Regions from separate parts of the Halomonas sp. I5-271120 genome, predicted to be linked through region 1. Evidence: riboswitches for the same ligand, from Rfam matches in the RefSeq annotation. Region 1 holds a riboswitch; each other region holds the start of a gene.

Region 1 (10,326 bases):
TACCTTGGTATCGGCACTGGCCAGCAGCCAGCTCTCGATGACCAGATAGACCCCCACCGTGGCCCAGCCGCCAATCAGGCGCAGTGCGAACCAGCTGACAGGGTCGAGCCGCAGGCCCTGCAGCAGCACCGTGACCGCGACCAGCGAAGCAAAGCAGCCATAGGCGCGGATGTGCCCGATGCGAAGCAGCAGGCGGTCATTGAACAGCGCCCCCAGCGCCAAGCCGATGAAGTAGGCTGACGACACCCAGCCGATCACCACGGCGGACTCACCCGCCGCGTCCAGGCGCAGGGTGATCAGGGAGGCCAGGAAGCCATTGCCGATGCAGAGAATGAAGAGCCCCAGCAGGGGCGCAAGGGCCAAGGAAAGCAATTGCCGGGACATGACATGCCTCGCATCTACGAGAGGGGAAACACCGCCGCTCCCGGCGGGTGAGTCGCGATAATCATCTTGCCGGCGGGGAAGGTTCCACCACCTCGTCATCAGGCTAGAAGCCGGCCATCACCGGCGCAATGTGGGCAATCGCGCGGCGAATATACGCTTGGCCCGGCTCGTCGCCAAGCGCTATTTGCGTCTTCGTTCATGCACGATCATGGCGCCGAGGCAACACGCTTAATCAGGCCGTTTCATCAGTGCGCCTGATCAATACGTCTTAGAAGAGATTCTTAGAAGAGAGTCTTAGAAGAGAGTCTTAGAAGACCGCCTTAGGAGAACGACGTCATGGTCGGGAAAGGTCACGTCCATGGCGAGTCGCTCGGCGAGCCAGCGAAAGCTCGCTTCGCTGAAGAAGCAGACATGGGTGGGATCGAGAATATAGTGCCAGCCGGCGAAGGCCTCGTGGCTGGTGACCCGCTTGGTCATCAGCCCCAGCCAGCCGCCTGGACGCAGCAGCCCGGCCAGCCGGATGAGCTCGTCACCGGGGGCTGCCATGTGCTCGACCACCTCGGTGGCGGTGATGAAATCGAAGCTTCGTGACAGCGGCGCCGGGTCCGGAGCGTAGTAGGGGTCGAAGATGGCCATCGGATGACCCGCCTCCTCGAACATGACCGAGAGCGTCGGCCCCGGGCCGCTGCCGACATCGAGTCCCTCTGCGCCGGGCGTCAGCCGCGCAAGCAGGGGCGCCTGCAGCCTCGACAGGAAGCGTCGATAGCCGGCATCCTGCGGCGAATTCTGGTGCTGGTCATAGACCGCACGCTCGGCATCGGCATCCAGATGCTGATGAGGCGGCACGAAGACCAGGGTGCAGACCTGACACTGCAGGTAGTCGCGCCGCGCATCCCGATGGTAGGCCACCGCATCAGGCGCGTCGCACAGCGGGCAGGACAGAGGCTGGGTCATCGTCGTATGCTCATGAAAATATTCGCCGCCAAGCCTACTCTGATCGCCCAGGCGACCCAAGGAGGAACCCCATGCTGTCAGCTCTGGATCACCTGGTGATGTACGTCGATGACTTACCGCGAGCCGTGGATTTCTACAGCCGCGTCCTGGACATGGACGCCAAGGAGCAGGACGCCGGCCATGCCGACCTGCACCTCGGCAACCTGACCCTGCGCCTGCAGCTCACCGATAGCGCCGCTGCGCCCAAGGCAGCGACGCCCGCCACCGGCGGCATGGAGCTGTCTTTCGCCAGTCGCCTGCCGCTCGACGAGGTCGAGCGCCACCTGACCGCCCTTTCTATCCCAGTGGAGCTTGGTCCAGTGGCCCGGGCTGGCGGCAAGGGGCCGGTGGACTCGCTCTATCTGCGCGACCCGGAAGGCAACCTGCTGGAGATCACCCGCCCGCGTCGGTGATGGCAACACCTGTCTGGGCAGGTATCATATTGCCCAGGCTCGCTTTTTCGCCTATTTCCACTCAAACCGTTTCATTCAAGGACGATGTCATGCCCCAGACGCCCGCACCCGAGACGCCTCCTTCCGAGATGCCTCCCTCCCCTCAACAGGCAGACACCACCATGGCCATGGTGGTCTACGGTCTTTTACTGGCTGGCATGGTGATTGGCTTCACGCCGCTTATTGGCGTGGTCATCGCCTATGTCTACCGCGGCAAGGGGCCTGACTGGCTCGAGGCACACTATCGCTACCAGATCCGCACCTTCTGGATCGGCCTGCTGTACGGCCTAATCGCCACGCTCCTGACGCTGGTGGTGATCGGCGTCCCGCTGCTGATCGCTCTGGCGGTGTGGATGATCATCCGCTGTGTTAAGGGCTTCAAGGGCCTGCAGGAGCAACGCCCACCCGCCAATATCACCACCTGGCTGGTCTGAATTGTCGATGAGTGAAGACACCTCCCGCCGCAACCGCCTCCAGGCCACCGCCATCACCGCCCTATGGCGCAGCTTGGCCGGACGCCGGTTGAGCACCCTGTGGCGGCTGTCGACGTTCGCAGGCCCATTGGTGCACCGTTTCAGCAAGCGCGAGCGCCAGATCACCGAGACCAACCTGACGGTCGTCTATCCCCAGGCAAGCGACGCCGAGCGCCGCCGGCTGGCAAGCGAGAGCCTTACCCACTCCACCGCCACCATGCTCGAACTGGGCTTTGCCTGGATGGGCGACCCCGAGCGGGTCGAGGCGTCGATCATTGAAGTGCATGGCCGCGAGCTGCTCGATGAGGCCCGGGCCGAGGGGCGAGGAGTCATCGTGCTGGCGCCCCACTTTGGCAATTGGGAGGTGCTGAACTTCTGGCTCTCGGGCCACTTTCCGTTCACCGCCATGTACGAACCGCCCAAGATCGCCCCGCTGGACCCGGTGATTCGCCATGGCCGCGAACGGCGCGGTGCCCAGCTGGTGCCGACCAACCCGCGCGGCGTGGCAGCGCTGCTCAAGGCGCTAAAGCGCTGCGAAGCCGTCGGCATCCTGCCGGACCAGGAGCCTGACTGGGGCAGCGGCGTCTTCGCCCCCTTTTATGGCCGCCCCGCCTACACCGCCACCCTGCTGCCGAAACTGGTGGCCCGCACCCAGGCCCGGGTGGTCACCGGGGTCGCCAGGCGTCTCCCCGGGCGCGGCTTCGCGCTTCATTTCCTGGCCGCCGATGAACGGGTCTTTGATACCGACGAGACCGCCTCGGCCAGTGGCGTGAACGCAAGCGTCGAGGCCGCCATCGCCCTGGACCCAGCCCAGTACCAGTGGGAATACAAGCGTTACCGCAAGACGCCCGAGGAAGCCGCCGGCGACCCGGACTTCCGCCGTGCGCGCATCTACTGACGCCGAGAGAACTCATGACTCAGACCTATCTGCCCGAGCAGGACACCCGTGTCACTCAAATCATCTATGTCCTCTATCTGGCCGGCCTGATCACCGGCAGCGTGACCACGCTGATCGGCGCCATCATGGCCTATGTCTACCGCGGCGATGCCTCACCTTGGCTGCGTGAACACTATCGCTACCTGATCCGCACCTTCTGGATCGGGGCTCTCTACGGCTGCATCGCCTTTTTGCTCGGGGTGATCGGGATTGGCTTTCTGATCATGCCGCTGCTGGCGCTGTGGCTGATCTTGCGCTGCGTGATCGGCCTCAAGGCCGTGCGCGCCGACCAGGCACCGGCCAAGCCCAGCACGTGGTTGTGGTGAAACGGCTTTAGTGAGCGTGCTGAAGAACGGGGTCCACCTGGAACGCCTCCGCATGGGGAACATGCGGCGCCGGATTCCGTCTAATATAGATCGTAAGCTATTTACAAAGACGCGTTTATACCGAGCCTGATCCTGATATAGCGCCGATATACAGAGCCGATGTAACGAGCCCAATATAGAAGGTCCGACATGCATTGAGCGTTGCCATCACCACGCCAGAGCGAACCGGCCACGCCTGACTGGCTTCCCAGGTAAAGGCAGCACCGATAAGCTTTTTGCGTTCGCTCAGCGTCAAATCGCGCTGTTTGTCGCGACCATGGCAAGACCAAGATCCGCATCTGGGCAGTACAAGAACAGCGCACCTAATGCCACAGCTCGCCCCGATGCTTACTTAAATCTCCTCCCCGGATTGCGCAGGGACTGCCGGCGGGGGCTAATGGAGAACCACTGGAAGTGATGATGACTCCACAACACCCGCTGTGCGGCGCAGGTACGCCCCGGACAGCAGGTGCCCCAGCACCCAGACTTTCGACGCGCAGCGCACCTCAGCGCCGCCGTCGGTCATGGGTCGGTCGGCCCAGGCCATCTGCCTACGAACAGTCAAGCCCTGGCCGTCTCCTGCAGCGCAGCGTGGTACGCCGATGAGTTCTCTTGACGAACTTCGCAGCGCCCCGACGACGCCCAGTTCCTCTGCCCACGCCAACCGCCGTCAGTTCAGGCCCCCTTGGCGACGTAGCCGGCGAGCCCTGTTTGCCGGACTGTTCGCCGGCACCGCCGCGCTGGGCATCTGGGCAATGTTTCAGATCCTCTATGTCGGCGGCATCACGCCGCTGGAGCTGGTCATCCTGGGGCTGTTTGCCCTGACGTTCAGTTGGATCATCATTGCCTTCTGGAGTGCCGTGATCGGCTTCGTGCTGAGCCTGTGCCGCCGCGATCCGGTGACTCTGGCCCGCCTCCAGCCAGCGCAACCGCCCAGCGACGCCCAATCGAAAACCGCGCTGGTGATGCCAATTCACAATGAAAACATCAGCGGGGTCATCGCCGGGCTGGAGGCGACCTGCCGCGACCTGCCCGGCGACACGCCTCAGCGCCAGCTTGAAGTCTTTGTCCTGAGCGACAGTACCGACGATGCCATTGTCGATCAGGAGCATCTTGCGATCGGTGCCCTGCAGCGTCGCCTGAACGGCGCCTGTCAGTTGCACTATCGCCACCGGGACAGCAACAGCGGCCGCAAGGCCGGCAACCTCGGGGAGTTCTGCCGTCGCTGGGGAAAACGCTACGACTTCATGCTGGTGCTGGATGCCGACAGCGTGATGAGCGGCAGCACAGTGTCAGCGCTCATCGACGCCATGGAGGCCAACCCGCGGCTGGGCCTGCTGCAGACTGTCCCCATTCCTGTGCACCAGCAAAGCCTGTTCGGTCGAGCCAACCAGTTTGCCGCCTCGCTCTACTCGCCGATGCTCGCCGCCGGCCTGAGCTTCTGGCATGCCGACGCCGCCAACTACTTCGGCCACAACGCCATCATGCGCACCGAAGCGTTCATGGCCCACTGCGGTCTGCCGCAGCTGCCCGGATCGCCGCCGCTGGGAGGCGACATCCTCAGCCATGATTTCGTCGAGGCGGCACTGATGCGGCGTGGCGGCTGGCAGGTGCAGATGCAGACCGACCTGGACGGCAGCTTCGAGGAAATGCCCAGCCATATCCTCGACTACGCCAAACGGGACCGGCGTTGGGTGCAGGGCAATCTGCAGCACCTGCGCCTGCTGGGCGGACATGGCCTGCACCCGCTGAGCCGGCTGCACTTCCTGTTCGGGGCCTTTGCCTACATCTCCTCACTGGTCTGGCTGTCGATCCTGGTGATCAGCACCGCCGACGCCTTGATCCGCGCCATCGCCGAACCCAATTTTTTCACTTCCAACGCCCAGCTGTTTCCCGACTGGCCGATTGCGCCACCGCCCCTGATCATGCCCCTGCTGGGCGGCACCCTGGCCATGCTGCTGATGCCCAAGGTGCTGGGCATGTGTCTGGCGATGGCTCGCCGTCCCCGCGCCTTCGGCGGTCGCACACGGCTGGCCGTCAGCGTGGTGCTCGAAAGCCTGTTCGCGATGCTTATCGCGCCTTTGATGATGGTGTTCCACAGCCTGTTCGTGATCAACGTACTGAGCGGGCGCACCGTGGCCTGGGACCCTCAATCCCGAGAAGGACGCGCCGTGGCGTGGCGAGAGGCGTGGCGGCATACCTGGCAGGCCAGTCTGGTCGGACTTGCCTGGGCCGGCGTCACCTGGTGGTACACCCCAGTGTTCTTCTGGTGGCTGACTCCTGTGTGGCTGGGCCTGATGCTGGCCGCGCCACTGATCCGATTCAGCAGCAGCCTCACGCTTGGCCGCAGCCTGCGCCGCGCCGGCCTGCTGCTGGTGCCCAGCGAGACCTGCCCGCCCGCGGTGCTGCAAGCGCAGTCCTCGTCTGAAGAAGTGCCAGATGGCGAGCAGCCCTGGCCACCTCCGCAGGAGCTATCCGGCGAAATGCCGGAACAGACCTTCGCCGCCCCTCGACGCGACGCCGCCTAGCGAGGCCTCTCGTAGTGCACCGCCGGCAACGGCCAAGCCTCAGCCAACCGCCTACAACGTGTTGCACGACGTGATGCACAACGAACATCGTTGTTACCTATACCCGAACCGCTTGGAGCCATGGAATGCTGATACAACGCGGGATGTCAGGGCGAGCCAGCCATGCTCGCCCGGATCAGGCAGGACGTCTTGCGACGACCCTGTTGACCACCACCCTGCTCTGGACGGGGCTCGCCTCGTTTGGGCTTGGACTCGGCATAGCAACGCCGGCCTGGGCCGAAGCGCCGACAGCCGATGCATCGGCAGATGCCAATCTGGATGCGCAAAGCTCTGATGCGCAAAGCTCCGATGCGCAAAGCTCCGATGTTCAGAGCCCTGATGTTCAGAGCCCTGATGAGCAGAGCCCTGATGAGCAGAGCCCTGGCGCCCAGGGCCTGGAATCCCAGAGCAGTGGCACCGCAGCCACCGACGCCACCACAAGCCAGTCAGCTACCGGCGCCAAGACCAGCATGGCGTCTTTGGACGCGCTGTATGCCGAGGTCACCTCGCGGGCCAAACAGCTCGCTCAGGCCCCGTTCGAGGCTCACGATAACGCCTTGCCGGAAGCCTTGCAGGACATGAATTATGACCGTTACCGACAGATTCGCTTCCGTCCCGAAAAGGCCCTGTGGCGCGATCAGTCTCTCTTCGAGGTGCAGCTCTTCCACACCGGTTTTCTCTACGACCAGCCGGTAGGCCTGAACCTGGTCGAGTCGCGCGACAACAGCGGCCAGGTCGACGTGTCACCGCTGCCCTTCGATCAGGGGTATTTCCGCTATGACGATGCGGCGGCCCCCATCGGCGAGGCACTGGCCAAACAGTCCAGCGACGACCAGGCCCGGAACGATATCGGCTACGCGGGCTTTCGCCTGCATTACCCGCTCAACCGCGGCGACTACCGCGACGAATTCATGGTCTTCCTCGGCGCGTCCTATTTCCGTCTGATCGGCCGCGACCAGAGCTACGGCCTATCGGCGCGCGGGCTGGCCATCGACACCGCCTCGCCACAGGGCGAGGAGTTCCCTGCGTTCACGGACTTCTGGCTGGTCAAGCCGGCGCCAGACGCCACGCATATTCAGGTGCTGGCACTACTCGACAGTCCCTCGGTCAGTGGCGCCTACCGCTTCGATATCACCCCCGGCGAGTCCAGCACCGTCGATGTCGAGGCACGTCTCTTTGCCCGCGAGGACGTGAAGAAGCTCGGCATCGCCCCGCTGACCAGCATGTTCTGGCACGGGAGTCTGGAGCGCGTGCACGACGATGACTATCGGCCCCGCGTCCACGACTCGAACGGCCTGTCGATGCACACCGCCAAGGGGGAGTGGATCTGGCGTCCGCTGAGCAATCCCTCGCAGTTGCATGTCTCCTCGCTGCGCGATGACATGCCCCAAGGCTTCGGCCTGGTGCAACGCCTTCGTGCATTCGACGATTATTTGGACATGGAAGCGCGCTATGACCTGCGCCCCAGCCAGTGGGTAACGCCACAGGGCGGTGACTGGGGGGCCGGCGGTGTGGAACTGGTGGAGATTCCCACCGAGAACGAGACCAACGACAATATCATCGCCTACTGGGTGCCCGATGCGCCCTTCAAGGCCGGTGAGTCACGAACCTACCGCTACCGCACCTCGACCTTCGGCGCCTATCCGCCGACTCTCGAGCGTGCCGGTGTGGTACATACCCGCCAGGGTTGGGGAAGCGTACCCGGCCAGGACGATCCTCCGCCCAGGAGTCGCCGTCATTTCATCGTCGACTTTCGCGGCGGAGAGCTGTCGAGCCTGGATGCCAGCCAACCCGTGGAGATGACGCTGACGACGTCCAGCGGCGAGACCCTCACGCCGCAGGTGCAGCTGCTGCCCGACGGCAAGACATGGCGGGCGAGTTTTCGCCTCCAGCCCGACGGCGATCAGCCAGCCGACATGCGGCTGTCGCTAACCCTGCGTGGCCAACCGCTGACGGAAACCTGGAACTATGTCTGGTACCCCGGCGCTGCCCGCTGATAGCGACAGTAGCGAAAAGCGCTAGCCTTCGCCGAGCGCCTCGGCGAAGGCCTGCGCAGCGTTGTGCCAATCCTGCTGCTGGCGCCTGGCCTCAACAGCTCCCTTACGTAACTGAGCCCGAAGCTCGCCGTCTTCGAACCAGCGGCGCAGTGCCGTCGCCAAGGCCTTGGCATCTCCCGGTTCTACGGCCATACCCGCGCCTTCAGGCAGGGTATGACGCAATGCGCCGCCGGTGGTGGTGATCACCGGCAGGCCACGGGCCAGCGCTTCGGTCACCACCATACCGTAGCCTTCGTAGTAGGACGGCAGCACGAAGAGGTCCGCATCTGCGTAGTAGGATGAAAGCGCCTCAGGCGAGCGGGTCCCCAGCAGGTAGACCAACTCACCCAGCCCTTTTGCCTCGATCATCGCCTCGACCCGACTCGCATGGTCGGGGTCGAGCTCCAACCCGCCGATGCAGTCGCACTGCCAATTGAGGTCTGAAAGCTCGGAGAGCGCCTCGATCAGCACCTCATACCCCTTGCGTGGCGTCAGGCTCGCCACGCAAAGCAAGCGAGCGGGCTCAGTACCATCGACACAGCGGTCGACGCTGTTCGCCAATGGCACTGGCGTGACCCCCGGCTCGACCACATGAAGGCGCGATTTCAGCACACCGAAATCGGCCAGCCGTTCGGCAGTGAAGGTGCTGGTCGCGATCACCCGATGCACCGCCCTTAGCGCCAGCGTCTCGCTGACGCGAAAGCTTTCCCGCTGGATATCGCTCAGGCCGGTCTCGTCGGCCAGCGGATGATGCATCAGGGCGGTGAGCTCGAGCAGGTTGGCATGACGCGCCACTACTTCGGGCAGACCGGCCATCACCATGGCATCGAGCACCACCCGAGCGCCTTCGGGCTGTCGCGTCAGGGCGCGCTCAAGACTCTCGGTCGCCTGCTGATCGGGTGTCGGGAAGCGCCCGGCGAGCCCTTCTACCACAACCTCCCAGCCGCGCTCGCGCAGCGCCTCGGCGATGCGGGCGTCATAGACGTAGCTGCCGGTGAGCTGGTCGGGGTCGCCGGCTACCAGCAGGGTCAAAGCGGGCGTCCGGGAAGCGGCTGACATCATCCGTGACATCCTCATTTCAGTGGAAGAGTCGTTGTGCAGGATACGGCGCAAGCATAGCGCGGACTGGCAAGGACACGACAAGCTGCTAGACTGTCGCCACTCGCTTGACGGGGTGCCGGTGATACCGGCTGAGACCGCCCAACGCGTGCCAGCGCACGCGACAGGGGGGATCCCGTTGAACCTGATCCGGCTCGTACCGGCGTAGGAATCAAGCGGTGGCAGGGCACGGCTGCACCAGTCTCGCCCGGTTACGCCTTGCCCCCGATACGCCTACCCTGCCCGTGCCCCGGATCACGACCGTCACCGGAGGCCAGATGGGCTACTGCTTCAGCGATCTCACCACCACCTGCCAACAGGATTGGCACCGCTATATCGAGCACGACTTCGTGCGCACCCTCGGCGCCGGCACCCTCGATCAAAACGCCTTTCGCTGCTATCTACAACAAGACTACCTGTTCCTGATCCACTTTGCCCGCGCCTACGCGCTGGCCGCCTACAAGAGCCGTACCCTGAGCGACCTGCGCCAGGCCAACCGAACTGGACCTGCATGTCGGTTTCTGCCGCGATTGGGGCATTTCCGAGACCGATCTGGCCGCAGTGCCCGAGGCCCGCGAGACACTGGCTTATACCCGCTATGTGCTCGAGGCCGGCCACCGCGGCGACCTTCTGGACCTCCACGTAGCGTTGGCGCCCTGCCTGATCGGCTACGGCGAAATCGCGACCTGGCTCAATACCCAACCCACCACGGTGCGCGGCGCGGCCAACCCTTTTGACGCCTGGATCACGCTGTACGAAGGCCCCGAGTTTCAGCAGGCCATGGTGGATGAAATGGCCTGGCTCGATGCGCGCCTAGCGGAGGTCGGGCCGCGACGCTTCCAGGAACTGAGCCAGATATTCAGCGAGGCCACACGGCTCGAGATCGATTTCTGGCAGATGGGCCTCGATCAGCGCGACTGAGCCTGTCTCACAGGGCCTGTCGCACAGGGCCTGCCAAAATGGGCTCGCTGGAAAAGACCGCTCGGTTTGGTGGTGCCGAACGGCCATTGCAAGCCACCAC
Region 2 (10,326 bases), 1.2 Mb from region 1:
CTGATCATGTGGCGTCATGTGCTGCCCAATGCCATGGTCGCCACCCTGACCTTCATCCCCTTCCTGTTCACTGGTGCCATCACCACCCTGACCGCTCTGGATTTCCTGGGCTTCGGCCTGCCGCCAGGCTCGCCGTCGCTTGGCGAACTGGTAGCCCAGGGCAAGAACAACCTGCAGGCGCCATGGCTCGGCATCACCGCTTTCGTGAGCCTGTCGCTGATGCTCTCGCTGCTGGTATTTATTGGCGAAGGGCTGCGCGATGCGTTCGATCCGCGCCATATCCAGACCAGCCCCAAGGCACTCGCCTCGACTACGTCTGCGACCACGCATGACGCCGCCAGGAGCACGGACGATGCCTGAAACGCCCCCGCACTCTCATAACCGACCGCTGCTGCGCCTGGACGATCTGACCATCGGCTTCGACGGCGAGAGGGTAGTGGATTCGCTGTCACTGCATATCCATGCCGGCGAAGCGCTGGCCCTGGTTGGCGAATCCGGCTCAGGCAAGTCGGTCAGCGCCCTGGGGGCCATGAACCTGCTGCCTGACAATGCCAGCGTCACCGGGCAGCGCCAGCTGGGTGATACCGATCTGGCGACGCTAAAAAGGCGCGACTGGCAGGGCTTGCTTGGCAGTCGAGTTGGCTTCGTTTTTCAGGAGCCCATGACCTCGCTGAACCCGCTGCATACCGTCGAGAAACAGATCGGCGAGACCCTGCGCCTGCATCAGGGCCTCAGTGGTAAGGCCGCCCGCGCCAGGGCCAGGGAGTTGCTTATCCAGGTCAAGCTGCCACGGCCGGACGAACTGCTGGATGCCTGGCCCCACCAGCTGTCAGGCGGCCAGCGCCAGCGAGTGATGATCGCCATGGCGATCGCCAATGAACCGGAGCTGCTGATCGCCGATGAGCCGACGACGGCACTCGATGTCACCGTGCAGCAGGACATCCTGGCCCTGCTCAGAGAGCTTCGCGAGCGCCACGGCATGGGCATGCTGCTGATCACCCATGACCTGAACCTGGTGCGCCGCCATGCCGATCGGGTCTGCGTGCTCTATCACGGCCGCGAGCAGGAAACCGGTCCGGTAGAACGCGTCTTTCGTGATCCGCAGAGCCACTACACCCGCACGCTACTGAATGCCGAGCCACAGGGCCGGCCACGTCCCATCGGCAGCCCCCCTGTGCTGATGGCGGCGCGAGCCTTACGGGTAGCCTTTTCGCGCCCCAAGCGCCTTTTCTCTCGGAACCCGCCGCCCTTCGTGGCGGTGCAGCCGCTCGACCTGACCCTTCGCCGCGGCGAGACCCTGGGCATCGTCGGAGAGTCCGGTTCCGGCAAGACCACCTTAGCCATGGCGCTGCTGCGCCTGACGGCCAGTGATGGCGAAATCGACTTCGCCGAGGAGCGGCTGGATACGCTCAGCGGCAAGGCGCTGCGCCAGCAGCGTCGACGCTTCCAGATCGTCTTCCAGGACCCCTATGGCTCGCTGTCGCCGCGCCTGCCGGTGGCCAAGATCATCAGCGAAGGGCTGCGTTTTCATCATCCCGAGCTCGATGACGCCGAGGTCGAACGGCGCGTCCAGGCGACGCTGCTCGAGGTCGGGCTGCCCGCCGACTGCGCCTCGCGCTATCCCCATGAGTTCTCCGGTGGCCAGCGCCAGCGCATTGCCGTGGCCCGGGCCATCATTCTCGAGCCGGAGCTGGTAGTGCTGGATGAACCTACATCGGCGCTGGACCGTACCGTGCAGAAACAACTGGTCGAGCTGCTCAGGGATTTGCAGGCCCGGCGAGGCCTGAGCTACCTGTTCATCAGCCATGACCTGGCGGTGGTGCGCGCCATGGCCCACCGGGTCATGGTGATGAAGGATGGCGACGTGGTCGAGGAAGGCTCAAGCGAGCAGGTACTGGGCGTGCCTCAAACGCCCTACACTCGAGCGCTGGTCGACGCCGCCGGCCTAGCGCCGGTAACCGGCTGATGCTGGCTGGGCTTTACAGCCAGCCGATCGGCAGAGATAGTGTGCACACTGACGACAGGGGCGCCGGCACTCGCCGGCTGAGAGGCACCCTTCGAACCTGACCCGGATAATGCCGGCGGAGGGAGTCGTGTGGTGGGCGCGCCCGACGCCTGCCACACGAACGCCTCCGCTCAGGAGGCACGATGATCACGATTGACCCCACTGCCCATCTGACGCGAGTCCGCGAGACGGCGCCGCTGATCCACAACATCACCAACTTCGTCGCCATGAATGCCATGGCCAATGTGCTGCTCGCCATCGGCGCGTCGCCGGCCATGGTGCATGCGCGAGAGGAAGCCGCCGAGTTCGCCGGGCTGGCCCGCGCCCTGACCATCAATATCGGCACGCTATCACCGCACTGGGTCGAGGCCATGCTCGAGACGGCTAGCGCCGCCCGAGCAGCCGGCACGCCCTGGGTGCTGGATCCGGTCGCGGTAGGTGCCACCGCCTATCGCCGCAAGACCGCCCGCCAGCTGATTGCCCTGTCACCCACGGTGATACGCGGCAATGCCTCCGAGATCATTGCCCTGGCGACCGAAAGCGCGAGCGGCCGAGGCGTCGACAGCACCGATGCCGCCGACAGCGCCCACGACGCGGCGCTGCAACTGGCCCGAAAAACCGGCGCCGTGGTCGCCGTCACCGGCGAGCAGGATCTCGTCACTGACGGCCAGCGCCTGGTATGGGTCGAGGGCGGCCATCCGCTGATGCCCAAGGTCACAACCCTTGGCTGTTCGCTGACCGGGGTCGTCGCCGCTTTCATCGCCGAGGCCGAGGATCCCTTTGTGGCGACCGTCGCGGCACTTGCCTGCTATGCCAGGGCCGGCGAACTGGCCGGCCAGGAAGCCAGAGGTCCCGGCAGCTTCTCGGTCGCCTTTATCGACGCTCTCTATGGACTCGACGCGTCAGCACTTGAGGATCGCCACCCGGAGGTCCGCCATGTGTAACCACAGCCCATCCAAGGCATTCGACCTGACCTTGTACCTGGTGACCGATGCTGCGCTTTGCGCAAAGAAAGGGCTCATCGATACCGTGCTTGCCGCCGTGCGCGGCGGCGTGACGATGGTTCAGCTGCGTGACAAGACAGCAAGCGATGCTGAGCTCATCGATCAGGCTCGACGACTCATGACCGCACTGCACGGCACCGGCGTCCCGCTGATCATCAATGACCGTCTAGACGTCGCCATTGCCGCCGGGGCCGACGGCCTGCACATCGGCCAGGAGGACGGCGCCGTGGCCGAAGCACGCCGCAAATTGGGGCCCAATGCTATCCTGGGGCTCTCGGTGGAAAACAGCACCCAGCTCGCCGCTCTCGATCCGCAAGGACTGGATTATCTTGGTATAGGCCCGGTGTTTGCCACCGCAAGCAAGCAGGATCATGCGCCGCCGCTCGGCATTGGCGGTCTCACCGAATTAGCGGCATCAAGCCCGCTGCCGAGTGTCGCCATCGGCGGCTTGAGCGCGAGCCATGTCGAGGCCATCCGGCAATCGGGCGCTCATGGGCTGGCGGTGATCTCCGCGATCTGCGGTCAACCCGATCCGCAAGCTGCCGCCACGGCATTTGGCCAGCCGCTTTCATAGCCCGGCAAAGGCCACTGGCGAAGCTCTCACCTGTGCCCTGCGTCCTGCGGCTTTCCAACCTTGGATGTTTATCTTCTTGAGCAAATACGGTGAAACCTCATCCTTTTCTCATGGAACGGCTACGCTGAGTGCAGGCAGAAACGCTGCTTGGCCTGGCGTGATACGTCAGGTCACATAGACCGAAACTGGGAGACGCGGAAATGAAGATGCTGACGCAAAGTGCCGGCCGCTGGTTAACTGCGCTAGCGCTGACGATGCTCGCCATGCCGGCCATCGCCATGGAGGGAGTCGGTTTTGCGACGCCGGAGGACGGTGCCGAAGTATCAAACCCGATACAGGTGGAAATGGAGGTCATGGGCATGCAGGTGAAGCCCGCGGGTACCATGGAGGAAGGCACCGGCCATCATCACCTGATCATTGATGCCGGGCCGGTGGCCAAGGGCGAGGTCATTCCCGCCGATGACAGCCATATCCACTTCGGCGGCGGTCAAACCAGCCACGAACTCAGCCTGCCTCCGGGCGAACACACCCTGACGCTTCAATTCGCCGATGGCGAACACCAATCTTATGGCCCTGACTGGTCAAGCACCATCACGGTAACCGTGGTCGAATAACCCTATTCAGGCTCACCATTGCCTTCCCTGTCGGTGAGCCTGATGTCCTGCGCGACATCGTGCGTCAAGGCCAGATGAGGCGTCGCAAGTCTTGCTTGATGTTTCACGCGGCTCACACCGCCTTCGCAGCTCACACCACCTTCATCGCTAGCCGTTGCAGACTCTCCTTGAGTTTTTCGCGCTGCGCGATGTAGGAGTATTGCTGGACGTAATTGGCAAGCTCCCCACCGATGGCCGTCTCTTCTTGATCGAGCAGCATACCCATCCGGCCCGCCCATTCGGCACTGGACGCCTCGTGATTCATCACCAAATCAGGATACGTATCCGCCAGCAGCTCGGATGCCCCAACACGATCGGAAACCAGCACAGGCGTCGCGCAGGCCATGGCCTCCGCCACCACCAATCCAAACTCTTCAATGTGGGCTGGTAGAACGAACAAGTCCAAGGCGCCAAAAACAGTCTCGACGTCAGGCATGGTCGAACGCCAAATGATGCGCTCGGCGACTCCCGCATCCTGGGCTTGCTGCTGGTATTCCGCCGCCTTGTCTTTTCCAACCACCAGGAAACGGTAGCACCCCGGAGCTCGGCGTTGGAGTTCAGCTGCCATCTCGACGAAACCCATGACATTTCGCTTAGCAAAATTGCCCGAGGTGACGAGACCAATCAGCTTTTCATCCTTGGCCACGCCAAGCGCATCACGCGTAGACATTCGGTCGGCACGGGCGCGCTGCACATTGAACTGCTGAGGATCGTATCCCGGATAGCTGACCTCGATCTTGGCAGGATCGATGCCATAGCGATGCCATAGCGATGCGATAGTTCATTGCCCATCAAGCGCGAATTAACGACCACTTGACGAAACTTCCCGCCACCAAGCACATGGTCATGTATCGAGGCGACCTCATGTTGCGCGGGAAGCTCGCGCCCGCGGATATATTGCTCGGCCAAGTGGACGCAGTTATGCAAATAGAGGGTATCCGCCGTTTCGCAATCGCCATGGCTCAACAAGACGTCAGGACGATTCCGGCGACACCAGGACTGCACACGTCGATTGAACCAGAATCGCCGAAAAGCGCCCTTGAATGGCCAGCGCCACAGCTTGACGACTGAAGCTCCATGGTCTGTCACGACCCCAGCATTGCCACGCTCGACCAGCAGTGACACATCGAACCCCAAGTCGTTGAGGAGCTTTGCCTGTGCCAGGGCAACGCGACTGGCACCCGTGGATTTTTCCACCTGCCGAATCGCGATTGCCGCCCGTCGAGCTCTGGAACTCCCAGCACTCATGCCGAAGCAGAGGCCAGAGAGTCACCACGCCCCACAGCGTAGTACATCAGGCCCGCATCCTTGACGGCCTTCGGCGAGAAAAGGTTACGCCCATCGACCACCACCGGCATGGCGAGCTGAGCCTTGAGCCAGTCGAAGTCGAGAATGCGGAATTCCTTCCACTCGGTACAGATCACCAGCGCATCCGCGCCCTTCACGGCCTGAATGCGATCGGCCACCAGCACCAGGTCATCGCGATCCCCATAGAGACGCCGACATTCCTTCATGGCCTCCGGGTCATAGGCCTGAACCCTGGCGCCGGCAGCCCACAGCGCTTCCATGACGTCGCGGCTCGGGGCATCGCGCATGTCATCGGTGTTGGGCTTGAAGGATAGTCCCCACAGGGCGATCGTCTTGCCGGCCAGGTCACCGTCGAAGGCCTGATTGAGCTTGGCGAACAGGGTGCTCTTCTGGCGACGATTGACGTTCTCGACGGCATTGAGCAGTTCGGCCGGGTAGTCGACCTCGCTGGCGGTCCGCGCCAGCGCCTGCACGTCCTTGGGGAAACAGGAACCGCCGTAACCGCAGCCCGGATAGATGAAGTGATAGCCGATACGCGGATCGCTGCCGATGCCCTGGCGCACCTGTTCGACATCGGCGCCCAGCCGCTCGGCCAGGTTGGCGATCTCGTTCATGAAGCTGATCTTGGTCGCCAGCATGGCGTTGGCAGCATACTTGGTCAGCTCGGCGGCGCGCACGTCCATGAACATCATCTTTTCATGGTTGCGGTTATAGGGCCCGTAGCACTCGCGCATCAGCGCTTTGACGCGCTCGGAATCGGTCCCGACCACGATGCGGGCGCCACCACTGAAGTCCTCGATGGCTGCGCCTTCCTTGAGGAATTCCGGGTTGGAGCAGACATCGAAGTCGATTTCCACGCCACGCTCGGCAAGCGTGCTGGCGACAGCGCCACGGACGCGGTCGGCGGTGCCTACCGGCACGGTGGACTTGTCGACGATGACCTTGTGCTCGTCCATGTGCTCGCCGATGGTCCTGGCCACCGCCAGCACGTACTTGAGATCGGCGCTGCCGTCTTCGTCAGGCGGCGTACCGACAGCGATGAACTGCAACTCGCCATGCGCCACCGCGGCAGCAGGATCGGTGGTGAAACGCAGCCGCCCTGCCGCCACGTTGGCCGTCACCATGGACTCGAGACCCGGCTCGTAGATCGGAATCTCGCCCTCATGCAGGCGAGCAATCTTGTCGGCATCCACGTCCATGCAGATGACGTCATGCCCCACATCGGCCAGGCAGGTTCCGGTGACCAGGCCCACGTATCCTGTGCCGAAAATGGTGATTTTCATGTCGCTACTCCTGCCAATAAATAACCTGTAAGCCCCTGGCAACCCGCGCCTAATCGCTTACGCCCAGGCACATGCCGTTTCGGGCAGGGATGTTACACATGCAAAGGCAGAATGGGTATGGTGGCCGACCGCCAGCATGACGAGGACCATGATAATGGCACTCATCGCGGCTTGCCGACAAAAGCGTCGGCAACGTAACCCCGGCCGGCACGGCCACCTTCCTGGCATAGCGCACGCTGCTCTTCCCGCTTCAGAATTACCCAGCAACCGATACTGAGGCCAAGGTAACCGCTCAGGCCGTGCACATCTCGCAGCATGGATTGCGACAGCCCAAAGACAATGAACGCCAAAGGCGTCATCAAGCCCGCCATGGCCAAGACCCTCACCCCTGGAGAGCTGGCACCAAGCCGTAGAGAGAACAGGTACAGAGGCACGCCATAAAGAAGTGCCAACCCCAAGAGCCCCAGCATTCCCCTTCTAGCCGCCGTATCGATAATGTCGCTGTGCAACTGATCATAGTAACTGACGCCGGGATGCAGGATATGGCGCGTCACCAAGGCATCACGCTCGGATTCCAGGCGTCCCTCCCCCCATCCTATCCACGGGCGCTCTGCAAAGAGCTGCAAACCGCCGCGCCACATCTCTAAACGAAGGCCGACAGATCCATCACGATCTTCGCCCTGCCAGTATTCTTGGGCGTCGGCGACGGCTGCGACCAGGCGGTGACTGACCCCCGTTTCAGGGATAGCCACCAGCATGACGACCAAAAGTAGAGCACCACATCCTAGATATCGCGCAACCGGCCGTGGGCGTTCTTTCATGGGCATCTGGCGCCAGGCCACATAGAGCATCAACGCGAGTAATGGCACGGCCAACCAGCCACCACGTGTGCCGGATAGCAACGATGCCAACAGGCCAGCCGTGCCGCCAGCCGCAGATAGCCAGAGACAGTAACGGTGGTAGAAGCGCCGAGGCTGAGGTAGCCGGTACATCCACCAAAGTGTTGCCAGCCAGGAGAGAAAGCCAAGCAGCAAGGCCAGATTGCCAAACGGAATAGCATTCATGTCATTGCTGGCACGTGAGTACAAAAGGACCAGTCTTTCAAACAGCGCAATCAAGCCTGCTGCCAAGGCGCCGCTCGAAAGACCCAGCCACCAATGACGCGCTGCCGGGCCATGACAGCGTAACCATATCAGCAAAACAGCGCCCAAAATGGGCCACAGCGGCAGCCCTATGCCATTCCCCGTGGCGGATTCCGGCCATTTAAGGGTCCGGACGACATCGCCTAGCCAACTGGCAGCGAAGACCAGCAGCGCCAGGCACCACAACCCGTCTTCCCAGTCCAGTCGTGGGGTTCGCCAGCCTGCCGCCAAGGCTCCCGCTAACGCTGCTATCAGACACAGCAGTGGCACCAGCGCATACCCTCCGGGCACCACAATCAACATCGCCAGAAAAGCAAACAATAGCCGGCTATTGAGCCGGTGCCACATCTCGGTGGTCATCGACCCAACCTGCCTTCAGAAGAAGGGATGACACACGTCAAACCCGATGATAATCGCGATACCAAGCGACGAACCGCTTGGCCCCTTCCCATACGTCTACTCGTGGCTGATAACTGATCACCTGATAGAGCGCCTCGGTGTCGGCAAAGGTATGCGGTACATCACCAGGCTGCATGGGAAGAAAATTGCATTCGGCTCGCTTGCCGATCGCCCCTTCAAGCGCATGGATAAAGTCCATCAATCTGACGGGGCTTCCATGCCCAATGTTGTAAAGAGCATAGGGGGCGCTACTGCTCTCCGGCCCGGCCTGAGAAGGTTGCCAGTCACTGTCACGCTGTGGCACAACCTCGACAATGCGCATGATGCTCTCGACGATATCGTCGATGTAGGTGAAGTCGCGTGACATATCCCCATGGTTGTAGACGTCGATCGGCTGCCCTTCCAGGATCGCTTTGGTGAACATGAACATCGCCATGTCCGGTCGTCCCCATGGCCCATAGACCGTGAAAAACCGTAAGCCCGTGGTGGGCAGGTCATAAAGATGGGAGTAGGTATGTGCCATCAGTTCGTTGGCCTTTTTGGTTGCCGCATAGAGACTGACCGGGTGGTCGACACTGTCCCGAGTAGAAAACGGTACCGTTTCGTTCATGCCATAGACTGAGCTGGATGAGGCATAAACGAGGTGCTCCACTTCATGATGCCGGCAGCACTCAAGCACATTGAGATACCCCATCAGGTTGGCATCGACATAGGCATGAGGGTTGTCCAGCGAATAGCGCACCCCTGCCTGGGCGGCGAGATGGATGACCCTGTCAAAGCTATGCTGTGAAAACAGTCCCGTCATGCCCTCCCGATCACAGAGGTCCAGTCTGACGAAATGAATATCCTCATACTCCGCCAGAACATTCAGTCGTGCCTGCTTGAGTGACACATCGTAATAATCATTGAGGTTATCGATCCCGATGATCGTGTGCCCCCTCCCGGAAAGCTGCCTAGCTAACGAAAAGCCAATGAAACCTGCCATGCCTGTGATCAATAGTTTCATCTTAACTCCCCTGATGAGGACCGTTATAACCCTGATAATGTGGTATGACAGGCGCTTCCAAGCCTAACTTGAGGCACTGGTCAGACAACCTGACAAAGAACCTCCCGCCAACCAAGAAATGAGCTGTCACGGAAAGAAAACATTATAAAAAGATTAATCTTCTAATGCCTTTTCATGCCACGAACGATTATGCGGAGGCTCACCAACGGCCGAATTTACAATACTTACATCATTAGCACCCTACTGCTAATCGCTGCTTTCTCATCCCGCGATAGACTAGAAAAACCATCTTGGGAAGATTGCTTACGTCATTTATCATAATACAACATAAGTTAACATCGCAACACAAAACAATACGCCTCGAGAGGCTCATGCAGCAGCAGACACCCGGAGGGAGTCTTTTGTGTAGCCTGCTACCGGATAATTAACAACATAATTATAAAAGTGCGACCCGCAAAAAAGATGATCGCATTAAGACACAGGGATGAAGGTGAAATAATGTATAAATCAATTGATTACATTTTCAGGTTGCCTCGTGTATACAAGCGACTCATCCAGGTATTGGTTGACTCTACCTCCCTGACGCTGAGCTTCTTGTTGGCGATGCTGATAAAGTTCGAACATTGGGACAAGGTACTGGATAGGGAAACCTGGCTGGCATTCTTTATTACCCTCCCCATCAGTATCTACTATTTCGTCAGACTAGGGTTTTATCGCGCGGTCATTCGATATATTAATCAACGCGCCCTAAAAACCATCGTGCAAGGACTGGTCGCTACGACGCTGACACTTATCGCCGTCAGTTTCGCATTGGGGACGCCATCTCCCATCACCATTTCCGTGGTCTTTTTCCTGCTGGCATTCGTGAGTATTGGCGGTATCCGTTACCTGCTTCGCTCAGCCTACAGAAGGGCAAGCATCAAGAACCGAACACGTGTCGTGATATACGGCG
Region 3 (10,326 bases), 1.7 Mb from region 1:
GCTCGACCTGGCTGACGTGCAGTACCAGTTTCACTCCGCCGGCCTTGGCATCGTGCAGCGGCGTAACCACTGCAAATTCGCCTTCCTCGAGGTGGAACTCATGGATTTCGCGCAGGCCTTCTGAGGTCTTACAGCAGATCGAGCGGTAGGCATCGTCTTCGCCGTAGGTCAGGCGGTGGTAGACCTTGAAGAAAGTGTAAAGGGCAAGGCCGTTGGGAAAGTCTGGCCAGCGGGCAGGACTTTCTCGGGTCTCAGCATCGATTGTTGCGCCGTTTTGCTCGGCCGAGGCGATAGCGTTGGCCAGGGGCTCGGCCAGCAGTGAGCCGGTATCGATCGGCAGCGGTGTCAGGTTAGCCAGAGCATCACGGTAGTAGGCGAGGCTGGCGGCGATGTCGTCTGTACCGCGAAGCTTATGCTCGTGGTGATGCAAATCCGCGGGTGCGAAGGCGCCATTTTCCCAGCCATGGATTACCTGCAGGGTCAGTCGTTGCTCGCGCAGCGCTTCGTCCAGTAGCGCCTGAAGTGCTACGCGCAGATGAAGCTTGCGTTCCGGGACATCGTTATCGAAGGCTTCGTAGGGCATCGCAAATATCTGGTGCAGGCACCCTTCGGCGTGCTCCTTGGCTTCTGTGTAGTTCATCCTGAATTCCTGCAGGTAATTGTTGGCATGGGGTATTCTGAGCATCGCCTAGGTTATCGGCTGAGAATGGCATTACCTGAGTGATTGAGGCGATTTGGCCGGCCGGGATGACTCAAGTATCCTGTCACGAGATAATCACAGCGTTATACTCGTCAGCAAAGTACTCACCATCGAAGTACTTACTAACGTAGTACTTGCTGACGAGTACTTGACGACTTAGTACTGACCATTTTAGTACTGACCATTTTAGTACTCACAATTCATTCACTGTCGCCAGGGGAGTCCCCGGCTGTGCCGTCAATATGGACAGGCGCGAGCTGGGACTGAGAGTGCACCACGTGCTGACCCTGGAACCTGATCCGGTTAATACCGGCGGAGGAAGTGCGACATGCCTTACCCAACGTTAGCCGCGCTGGGCGCGACGCTTGTGCTTTTCACTTTGCTTGGCCTGCGCGCCCGGCATTTCAACAGGGCGCTGGGTGACGGTGTTCCCGATGACGCCCTCGATGACTATGTCACCGCCCGCAACTCCCAGAACGCCTCGACCCTGGGGCTGTCCTTCCTGGCTTCCGGCATGGGGGCGTGGATTCTCTTCGCGCCGCCGGAAGTGGGTGCCTTCGCGGGGCCGGTCGCACTGGCCGGTTATGCCATTGGCGCGGCACTTCCCTTCCTGGTGCTCGCCGCCTGCGGCCCGGCGATCCGCCGCTATCTCCCCGAAGGGCGCAGCATCGGCGAATTCGCCGAGCGTCGCTACGGAGCCGGCGTGCGCCGCTATGTGTCGCTGATTTCTATCCTCTACATGGCCTGCTTCCTGGCGGCGGAGTTGACCGCCATCGGCGGCATCACCGCGCTGCTTTCCGAAGTATCGCCGGCGTTGGTGGTGAGCGGTGTGGCCCTCACCACGTTGCTTTACACGGCGCTCGGTGGGCTGCGGGCGAGCCTCGCCACCGATCGCTGGCAGGCGGGGCTCTTGATTGCGCTGCTGGCGGTGGTCGGCTGGCTGGGCCTGTCGCGGCTGCCGGCTTTGCCGGAAGAGGCTACGATGCCGGGCATCCCCACCGGCAGTGCGCTGTCCGTGGCGTTGACCCTGGTGATCGCGGTCACGGCGGCAAACCTTTTTCATCAGGGCTACTGGCAGCGGGTCTGGGCGGCAAAGAGCGGTCAGGCGCTGGGACGTGGGGCGCTGCTGGGTGGCCTGGTGACCGTAGCGGTGGTGGCGGTGGTCGGGGGCCTGGGCATTCTCGCCGCCATGTCAGGCGTTGCCCTCGGCGAGCCGCCGATGCCGTTCTTTGCCCTGCTGATCGACGCGTCGGCCGGCCTGAAGCTGCTTGGCCTGGTGCTGGCGGTAACGCTGGTGGCCTCGAGCGTCGATACCCTGCAGAACGCTATCGCCTCGCTGGCGGTCGGCGATGGCAGTGAACGCGGCCGGACGGGGCTTGGTCTGCCGATGGCCCGCTGGCTGACGGTGGCGCTGATGGTGCCGGTGGTGGTGCTGGCGCTGCAGAATCTCTCTGTGCTGCGACTGTTCCTGATCGCCGATCTGCTCTGCGCCTCGGCGATCGTGCCGGTGCTGCTCGGCCTGTGGCCGCGCATGACCACCTTGGCGGCGGTGGCCGGCGGTCTGGCGGGCCTTGTGGGTGCCGTGCTGCCCGGCTGGCTGGAACAGGGCAGCTTCACGGCGGGGCTCTTGGCGGCAAGTTTTCCCGGTGGCGTACCGACCCTTGAGCCTTTCCTCGGCGCGCTGGTCGCCTCGACGCTTCTAAGCCTCACCGTTGCATCTCTGCGCCCGGCGCGAGAGGCTCGCGCCGTCTAACCGTCGCCGAACAGGCTGCCTAGACGCGGGGGCTTGCCAAGGCGGCTTGCAAAGGCGGTTTGCAAGACCGTTTACAAGGGCAGGGCATGGCGCCCACTATCAGGGGATTGACGACCAACCCGCTGATAGGAGGCTCCATGTCTGACACGCCCAAGGATTCACGCCGGCGCTATTCCGCCCCGGTGGTCGATGGCCTCGGTAAGTCCGCCAGTCGCGCCATGCTGCGCGCGGTGGGCTTTACCGATGAAGACTTCGCCAAGCCCCAAGTGGGCATCGCCTCGACCTGGAGCCAGGTCACGCCCTGCAACAGCCATATCGACGGCCTCGCCGACGAGGCCAGTGCCGGTGCCGATGGCGCCGGTGGCAAGGGCGTGATCTTCAACACCATCACCATCTCCGATGGCATCGCCAACGGCACCGAGGGCATGAAGTATTCCCTGGTCTCGCGGGAGGTGATCGCCGATTCCATCGAAACCGTGGCCGGCTGCGAGGGCTTTGATGGCCTGGTGGCGATCGGCGGCTGCGACAAGAACATGCCGGGCTGCCTGATCGGCCTGGCCCGCCTCGATCGTCCCAGCGTGTTCGTCTACGGCGGCACCATCCTGCCCGGCGAAAACCACACCGATATCGTCTCGGTGTTCGAGGCGGTGGGCGGTCACGCCAAGGGCGATCTCGACCTGATCGACGTCAAGCACATCGAGGAAACCGCGATTCCCGGCCCTGGCGCCTGCGGTGGCATGTACACCGCCAACACCATGGCCTCGGCCATCGAGGCGTTGGGCATGAGCCTTCCTGGCAGCTCGGCGCAGAACGCCGTTTCACAGGCCAAGCGCGACGACTGCGCGGCTGCCGGGGCCCAGGTGCTCGAACTGCTCGAGCGCGATATTCGTCCCTCTCACATCATGACCCGCGAGGCCTTCGAAAACGCCATCACCCTGGTGATCGCGCTGGGCGGTTCTACCAATGCGGTGCTGCACCTGATCGCCATGGCGAATAGTATCGGCGTCGAACTGGGTCTCGACGATTTCACCCAGCTTGGCAAGCGGGTGCCGGTGCTCGCCGACCTGCGCCCCAGCGGCCATTACATGATGAGCGAGCTGATCGAGATTGGCGGCATTCAGCCGCTGATGAAGATGCTGCTGGAGGCAGGACTCCTGCACGGTGATTGCCTGACCGTGACCGGCCGGACACTGGCCGAAAACCTGGCGGGCGTGGCGCCGTATCCCGACGATCAGCGCATCATCGCGCCGCTCGATGCGCCGCTGAAGGCCGAAAGCCACCTGCGCATCCTGCATGGCAACCTGGCGCCGGAAGGGGCGGTGGCCAAGATCACCGGCAAGGAAGGGGTGCGCTTTACCGGCACCGCCCGGGTGTTTGGCTCTGAAGAGGAGGCTCAGGCGCGCATCAATGACGGCACCGTGGTGGCCGGCGACGTGGTGGTGATTCGCTACGAAGGCCCCCGCGGCGGCCCCGGCATGCGGGAGATGCTGACTCCGACCTCGGCGATCATGGGGCGTGGGCTCGGTGATTCGGTGGCGCTGATCACCGATGGGCGCTTCTCCGGGGGCAGTCATGGCTTCGTGGTCGGCCATATCACCCCGGAGGCCTTTGACGGTGGGCCGCTGGCGCTGCTCGAGAATGGCGATCAGATCACCATCGACGCCGAAGCCGACACCATCACCGTGGCGCTTCACGAAGACGAGCTCGAGCGTCGTCGTGCCGCCTGGCAGCAGCCGGCGCCACGTTATCGCCGCGGGGTGCTGGCCAAGTACGCCAAGACGGTGAGTTCCGCCTCGACCGGTGCAGTGACCGACCTGCCTGACTAGTCAGTGCCGCTGTGGCGGGTGGAAGCCGGCAAGGTTGGCGGGAAAGCTCGTCAGGAAAGCCCGTCAGGAAAGCTTGCTATGCAGTCTTGTCATGCGGGCTCGGCAGAAAAAATGGGCTGGCGTCCTGATCCTCCGGCCGGTCGCTCAGGGCTCGCAGTTGGCGGTATGGCGCAGCCGCAGGCGGGCGCGCAGGTGACGGGCCAGCACATCGACGCCGATGTTGAGCAGGGCGGTGATCAGGATCAGCACCATGGCGCGGTCGAAACGGATCTCCTGAATGGCGCTGTCGACGTAGAACCCCAGGGTGGTGATGCCGAGGATACCGAGAATGGCCGTCTCGCGCATGATGATCTCCCAGCGGTAGAACAACAGCGCCAGGAAGGGGCCGTATAGGCGCGGCGTGAGCTCGTAGGCATAGCGTTCGAGGCCGTGAGGCGCATCCTGGCGCAAGCGCACCTCGTTGCTGCGCCGGCCGACCAGGTGGGCGATGATGCCGCCGTTGTGAATCGCCAGCGCCACCACCGCCGGTAGCATCGAGGGCCCCCATAGCTGGAGCAGGATAAAGGCCAGCAGGTACTCGGGGGTCGAGCGCATGATCACCAGCAGCCCATGGCCGAGCAGATGAGCCAAACGATTGCCCGGGACTCTGGCGCCAGCTTGCTGTGTGCTGGCAAGCGCCAAACGCCCATGCCACCCACGTCCCTGAAAGAAATGACGCGAGACCAGCGGGTAGAGCGCCAGCGCCAGTAAGCCGGTCAGCACCAGGGCGATCTGGGTCAGCACCAGAGTTTGCCAGATGCCGGGCAGTGCCTCATTGGCCATGATGTCGCCAAGCCAGCCGACGAGACCGGATACTCCCTCACCATGGCGCAGCGGCGACGGCACGATGTCTTCGGTGAAGAAGCGCGAGACGTTGCTCCACACGATCGGCAGGCCGCTGCCCAGGCAGAAGGGCGCCACCACCAGATACACTGGCACCAGCAGCGGGCGCACCCAGAGCCGAAGGCTGGCGATCAGGGCGTAGAACAGCAGCAACAGGGCGCCCACGGTGTCGTAGTGGCCCTGGGCGAAGGCCGATTCCAGATAGAAGCCAAGCGTCGGCATGCCGACGAAGCCCAACACGGCGCTGGAGCGCAGGCCGCATTCGAGCCGGTAGCTGGTATAGCTGACCAGGTGCGGCCAGGCCTCGCGCAGCCGCGTGAAGGCAAGCGTCGAGAGCCGTCCGCTGCCGGCGGGCAGCACGCGCTCGGGAAGCGGGTCGGTTTCCTCGAGGATCTCCGCAAAGACCTTGGCGAATACCCCGGCATAGGGCAGGGCGATGGCCAGCACCCCGGTCAGCGGATGCAGGCCAAAGAACTGCAGGAAGATCAGCGCCCAGAACAGTTCGTGGATGGCGCGCACGAAGGCGCAGACGCTGCGCACCAGGCGTGAGTGAAAGACCAGCGCCAACAGGAAGCCTGCCGTCGCGCCGAGCCCCACACCGACGAAGGCGAAGGCCAGGGTGCGCAGCAGCGCCACCCACAAGTCATCGACGGCGCTGACATCCGGCTGCACCAGGCCCTGCACCAGCCGGCCGAGTTCATGCCAGGGATCGTGGGCAGTAATGGACAGATCGGCGATGCCGAGGCAAAAAATCGCCAGGGCCACGAAGCCTAGGCTTAAACGAACCGTTGCGGAATGCCACATGGGAAGGCCTTGCGGATAGGGTGCTTCAGTTCAGTAGAGTGGCAGCAGGTCCTGAGCGGTGAGGCGCACGCTGGGGGCGTCCAGCGCGATGCCGCCATCGGCGATGCCGATCACCCGGTCGGTGAAGCGCAGCGCCAGCTCGACGTCGTGCATGGCCAGCACGGCGGTGGGGTAAGCCTGGGTCAGCTCGATCATCAGCGTCTCCGACTGAGGGCCGTCCAGCGCCGAGACCGGCTCGTCGGCCAGCAGCACTTTGCCACCCTGATGGATCGCCCGGGCCGCCGCCACCCGCTGGCGCTGGCCACCGGAGAGCTCGCCGGCCATCGCCCAGCACTTGTCGTCGATCGCAAGCCGCGCCAGTAGCGGCCGGATGGCGGCTACGTCGCGGCGGAAGGGTTTCGCCAGGGTCACCAGGTTGTACCAGGTGGGGTGCGTCGCCAGCGCGCCCATATAAACGTTATGAAAGACGCTGAGCGACGGTACCAGGCCCAACTCCTGAGGCATCAGGGCCGCGCCGCGGCTCCGCCAGTGCTGGTGCATCACCGACAGCAGGCTAGATTTGCCGGCACCGCTCTTGCCCACCAGCGCGACGCGCTCGCCACGCTGAAGGGTCAGGCTGAGTGGCCCCAGCACTCGCTGGTGGCCATAGTCGGCGACCGCCTCGGTCAGGGCCAGGGTGCTCATCAGTCGATCAGGTCCAGTTCCTTGCCGACGGATTCGATGATCGCGTAGTCATCGTTGCTGGCCGGGATGAAACCGGAGCGCGGGAAGCTTTCCAAAAGCTCGGGGTCTTCCATGTTGAGCAGCGCCTTCTGGACACGATCGGCGAAGCCTGCGCCGAAGCGCTCATCGACGTCGCCGCGGATGGTCCACTGGTAGTCCGGGTAGTTCGGAGTCTTCCACACTACCTCGACCTGGTCGGTGTCGATGTTGCCGGCCTCGACCTCGTTCTCCCACACCGTGTAGTTGACGGCGCCCAGGTCATAGGCGCCGGAAGCCACCAGCGAGATGGTGCGGCTGTGATTGCCGCTGAAGCCGACCCGCGAGAAGACCTCTTCCGGCGGCTGACCGAAGGCCTCGCGCAGATAGTACTCGGGCATCAGGCGACCGGAGGTGGAGCCCTTGGAGCCGAAGGTGAAGGTCATGTCGCGCATCTTGTCCGACAGGCCTTCGCCTGCTTCAAGCCCCGTGCTCTGGTGAGCGATGAAGTAGGTCATGAACTCGGCATCCTCGACGCCCTGGGCGAGCGCGCGGGAATTCGGCACCCGGGCGCGGGCCTGGACGCCGAACCAGGCCAACTGGACCTGATTGTTGCGAAAGGCGGTCACGGCGGCGGCATAGGACTTCACGGGCACGAAACGCACGTCGACCTCGAGCTGCTCCTCCAGGTAGTCGGCAACATTCTGGAAGCGCTGCTGCAGGCGGGTCTCGTCCTCGTCGGGAATGGCGGTAAAGACGAAGGTTTCGGCGCTGGCGACCGGGGCAGCCAGCAGCACGGTCAGTGCGAGGGTCAGGCGCTTGAGCATCGATATTATCCTTGCGGCGCGAGTGGAGAGCCGCCGTGGCGGGCTTGATCAGGCGCTATGGTACTCAAAAACGGGCTGACTTGTCCCGCGCAGAGGGCAAGCGCCAGCAAGGCGAGTAACACCTTGTCGTGTGTCTGCCGAGAGTGGGTCAATGGATGCACGCGTTCATCGTCGATGCCCTTACTCGCCTCTTACTCGCCGCTTACTCGCAGAGCCGGATCGGGGCCGGGTCGTCGGTCGCATCCTCCGCTGGCGCGATTACCCGGCCGATGATGGCCGCCTCGGCGTAGCCCAGCGCCTTGAGCTCGGCGAGACAGGCCTCGGCCTTGTCGGCCGGGACGCCGGCCAGCAGGCCGCCAGCGGTCTGCGGGTCGAAGAGCAACCCGTAGCGGGGATGCTCGCGCCAGCGTGCCTGATCCCGAATGGCTCGGCGCAGACGCACGTTGGACGGCTGCAGCGAGCTCAGGATGCCAGCGGCGACGGTAGTCTCGGCCCCTTCGAGCAACGGCAGCGCCGACAATGTCAGTTCAGCACAGACGCCCGAGGGGCGGGTCATCTCGATCAGGTGGCCGAGCAGGCCGAAACCGGTGACATCGGTGCAGGCCTGGGCACCATGGGTCTGCAGGCAGGTCGCACCGGCCTGGTTCGAGCGGCACATGCTGTCCAGTGCCGCATCGATCCAGCGGCCGCGGGCGGCGAGCTGGGCCTGGGCGGCGAATAGAGTGCCGGTGCCCAGCGGCTTGGTGAGGATCAGGGCGTCTCCCGGGCGCAGGCCGCTCTTGCGCATGGGGCGATCGGGTTCGTCGTCGATCAGGCCGTTGACGGCGAAACCGAGCGCCAGCTCCTGGCCTTCGCCGGTATGCCCGCCGACCAGCTGGCAGCCGGCGGCGTCGAGCACCTCGACGGCGCCGGTCATCATCTGGCGCACGGTGTCCTCGACCTTGGCCTCGAGCCCCGGCGGCACCGTGGCCACCGCCATCGCGGTCTGGGCCTCGGCGCCCATGGCGAAAATATCGCCCAGCGCATGGTGAGCGGCAACCTGGCCAAACACATAGGGGTCGTCGATGAAGGCACGGAAGAAGTCGATGCTGTGCACCATGGCCTTGCCCGGCGGCACCCTGACTACGGCGGCATCGTCGGGGTCGGCGAGACCTACCACTACCTCGTCGTGCTCGATCGGGGAAAGCTCGGCCAGCGCGCGCGACAGCACCGAGGCGCCGACCTTGGCCCCGCAGCCACCGCAGCGCATGGCCAGTGCCGAGAGCGCCTGGGTGTGCTCGTCACCGTCCAGTGTCACGCGGCTGTCGGTGCGAGCTGGCGCCTTGTCGGTCATCGCGGGCAGCTCGCTGAAGCGTGCCATGAAGCGTCGGTCGATATGATCCTTCCAGCGCCACAGCCAGGCCCCGGCCCAGGAAAGGGGGCCGCGGGAGGCCACGGCGTAGCGGTCTCCGCTGCTGATCAACGCCAGCCACTGGCGCTGCGGGCAATAGGCTGTCAGCTTCTTGCCGATCAGGCTGGCACGCAGGTTGTCGGCCAGGGGACGTCCCTGGCGCACCGCGAACACACCGGCCTTTTCCCGGGGCCGCCCGTCCTGGCTGGCGATATCGCCGGCGGCGAAGATATCGGGGTCGTTGACGCTCTGCAGGTAATCGTTGACCCGAATGAAGCCCTGCTCATTCAGGGCAAGGCCAGTGCCTTCGAGCCAGGCGGTACCGCCGGCCTGCGTCACCCAGACGGTTTCGTCGGTAGCGAAGACCTCGCCCCGGGCATCGGTCAGCCTGCCGGCTTCGACGCGGGTGATCTGGCAATCGAGGTGCAGCGCGACGCCGCGGGCTTCCAAGAGCCGCGTGAAGCGTGCCCGTACCCGGCGGTTGTGGGTGGGCAACACCTCGGCGCTCTGGGTGAAAAGGGCGCACTGGAGCGCGTCGGGGTCGCGGCCCTGGGCCTCAAGCTCGCGGCGCAGGCGGTATTGCATGGCCAGCAGCAGCTCGACGCCGCCGGCACCGCCGCCCACCACCGCGAGGCGCAGCGGTCCGTCTCGCTCGGTGGGGCGCTCGGCGATGCGTGTGAGCAGCTCGCGCCAGCGCTCGCGGAACGCGCGGATTGGTTTGACCGCAACCGCATGATCCGCGGCGCCGGTCACCTGGCCGACACGCGGCGTCGAGCCGATATTGATCGACAGCTTGTCATAGGGGAGCGGCGGGCGGTGGGCGAAGGTCACCGTGCGAGCGTGGCGGTCGATGCCGGTGGCCTCGTCGCGCACGAAGCGTGCGCCGGCGGCCTGGGCCAGGTGGCGCAGGTCGATGTGCACCTCGTCGAAGTCATAGTGCCCGGCGACATAGCCCGGCAGCATGCCGGAATAGGGCGTGTGGGTGTCCCGGCAGACCAGCGTCAGGCGCACCCCAGGCTCGGGACGCATCGCGAAGCGCCGCAGCACGGCGACGTGGCTGTGCCCGCCACCGATGAGCACGATATCTCGACTGATCGGGGTGTCCGCTGACTGCATGCGCTGGGTCTCTGCAAGTGGGTGACTGATGAAGGTGGCTGATAGACGGTGATGCGCCGACCACACAAAAAATCCAGACCCGTCGCCGGGGCTGGACCTTTATAGTCTATCGACCGGGCGTGGCGTTACGCCATGCCGTCTTCCGCGCAGCGCTAGGCCGGGGCGAGGAATCGATCATAGAGTTTGAGTTGGAGAGTCATGTTCTAGGGCGGCAGTGGGCTGCCATCGTCGACGCAGACGCAGTTACGCAGCGATTGAAGCTCATCGACCGAGAATTGCTCGATCTTGCCGGCCAGCAGGTCGCTGAGCCGTTTGGAAGGGATGCCCGC

The links. Region 1 has a riboswitch for thiamine pyrophosphate ahead of Q2K57_RS03250 (TenA family protein). Riboswitches for the same ligand answer to the same signal wherever they lie in the genome.
Region 2: another riboswitch for thiamine pyrophosphate. It lies ahead of thiM (hydroxyethylthiazole kinase); the one in region 1 lies ahead of Q2K57_RS03250 (TenA family protein).
Region 3: another riboswitch for thiamine pyrophosphate. It lies ahead of Q2K57_RS10795 (sodium:solute symporter); the one in region 1 lies ahead of Q2K57_RS03250 (TenA family protein).

Annotation. Positions count from the first base shown of each region.
Region 1 covers NZ_CP130701.1:728,223-738,548, forward strand. The annotation lists gene Q2K57_RS03205 (MFS transporter) at 1-384, opposite strand, end outside; gene Q2K57_RS03210 (class I SAM-dependent methyltransferase) at 679-1,338, opposite strand; gene Q2K57_RS03215 (VOC family protein) at 1,410-1,790, shown strand; gene Q2K57_RS03220 (DUF4870 domain-containing protein) at 1,880-2,263, shown strand; gene Q2K57_RS03225 (lysophospholipid acyltransferase family protein) at 2,271-3,200, shown strand; gene Q2K57_RS03230 (DUF4870 domain-containing protein) at 3,215-3,565, shown strand; gene mdoH (glucans biosynthesis glucosyltransferase MdoH) at 4,207-6,132, shown strand; gene Q2K57_RS03240 (glucan biosynthesis protein) at 6,258-8,168, shown strand; gene Q2K57_RS03245 (glycosyltransferase family 4 protein) at 8,190-9,269, opposite strand; TPP riboswitch at 9,368-9,494, shown strand; partial or broken gene Q2K57_RS03250 (TenA family protein) at 9,584-10,226, shown strand.
Region 2 covers NZ_CP130701.1:3,317,664-3,327,989, reverse strand. The annotation lists gene Q2K57_RS14905 (ABC transporter permease) at 1-360, shown strand, start outside; gene Q2K57_RS14900 (ABC transporter ATP-binding protein) at 353-1,966, shown strand; TPP riboswitch at 2,013-2,107, shown strand; gene thiM (hydroxyethylthiazole kinase) at 2,149-2,949, shown strand; gene thiE (thiamine phosphate synthase) at 2,942-3,583, shown strand; gene Q2K57_RS14885 (DUF4399 domain-containing protein) at 3,784-4,197, shown strand; gene Q2K57_RS14880 (glycosyltransferase family 4 protein) at 4,328-4,906, opposite strand; gene Q2K57_RS14875 (glycosyltransferase) at 4,861-5,484, opposite strand; gene Q2K57_RS14870 (UDP-glucose/GDP-mannose dehydrogenase family protein) at 5,481-6,827, opposite strand; gene Q2K57_RS14865 (O-antigen ligase) at 6,989-8,329, opposite strand; gene Q2K57_RS14860 (NAD-dependent epimerase) at 8,367-9,374, opposite strand; gene Q2K57_RS14855 (nucleoside-diphosphate sugar epimerase/dehydratase) at 9,873-10,326, shown strand, end outside.
Region 3 covers NZ_CP130701.1:2,423,649-2,433,974, forward strand. The annotation lists gene Q2K57_RS10790 (hypothetical protein) at 1-640, opposite strand, end outside; TPP riboswitch at 906-1,039, shown strand; gene Q2K57_RS10795 (sodium:solute symporter) at 1,029-2,453, shown strand; gene ilvD (dihydroxy-acid dehydratase) at 2,591-4,279, shown strand; gene Q2K57_RS10805 (ABC transporter permease) at 4,424-5,965, opposite strand; gene Q2K57_RS10810 (ATP-binding cassette domain-containing protein) at 5,996-6,649, opposite strand; gene Q2K57_RS10815 (putative selenate ABC transporter substrate-binding protein) at 6,649-7,491, opposite strand; gene selD (selenide, water dikinase SelD) at 7,694-9,997, opposite strand; gene Q2K57_RS10825 (XRE family transcriptional regulator) at 10,201-10,326, opposite strand, start outside.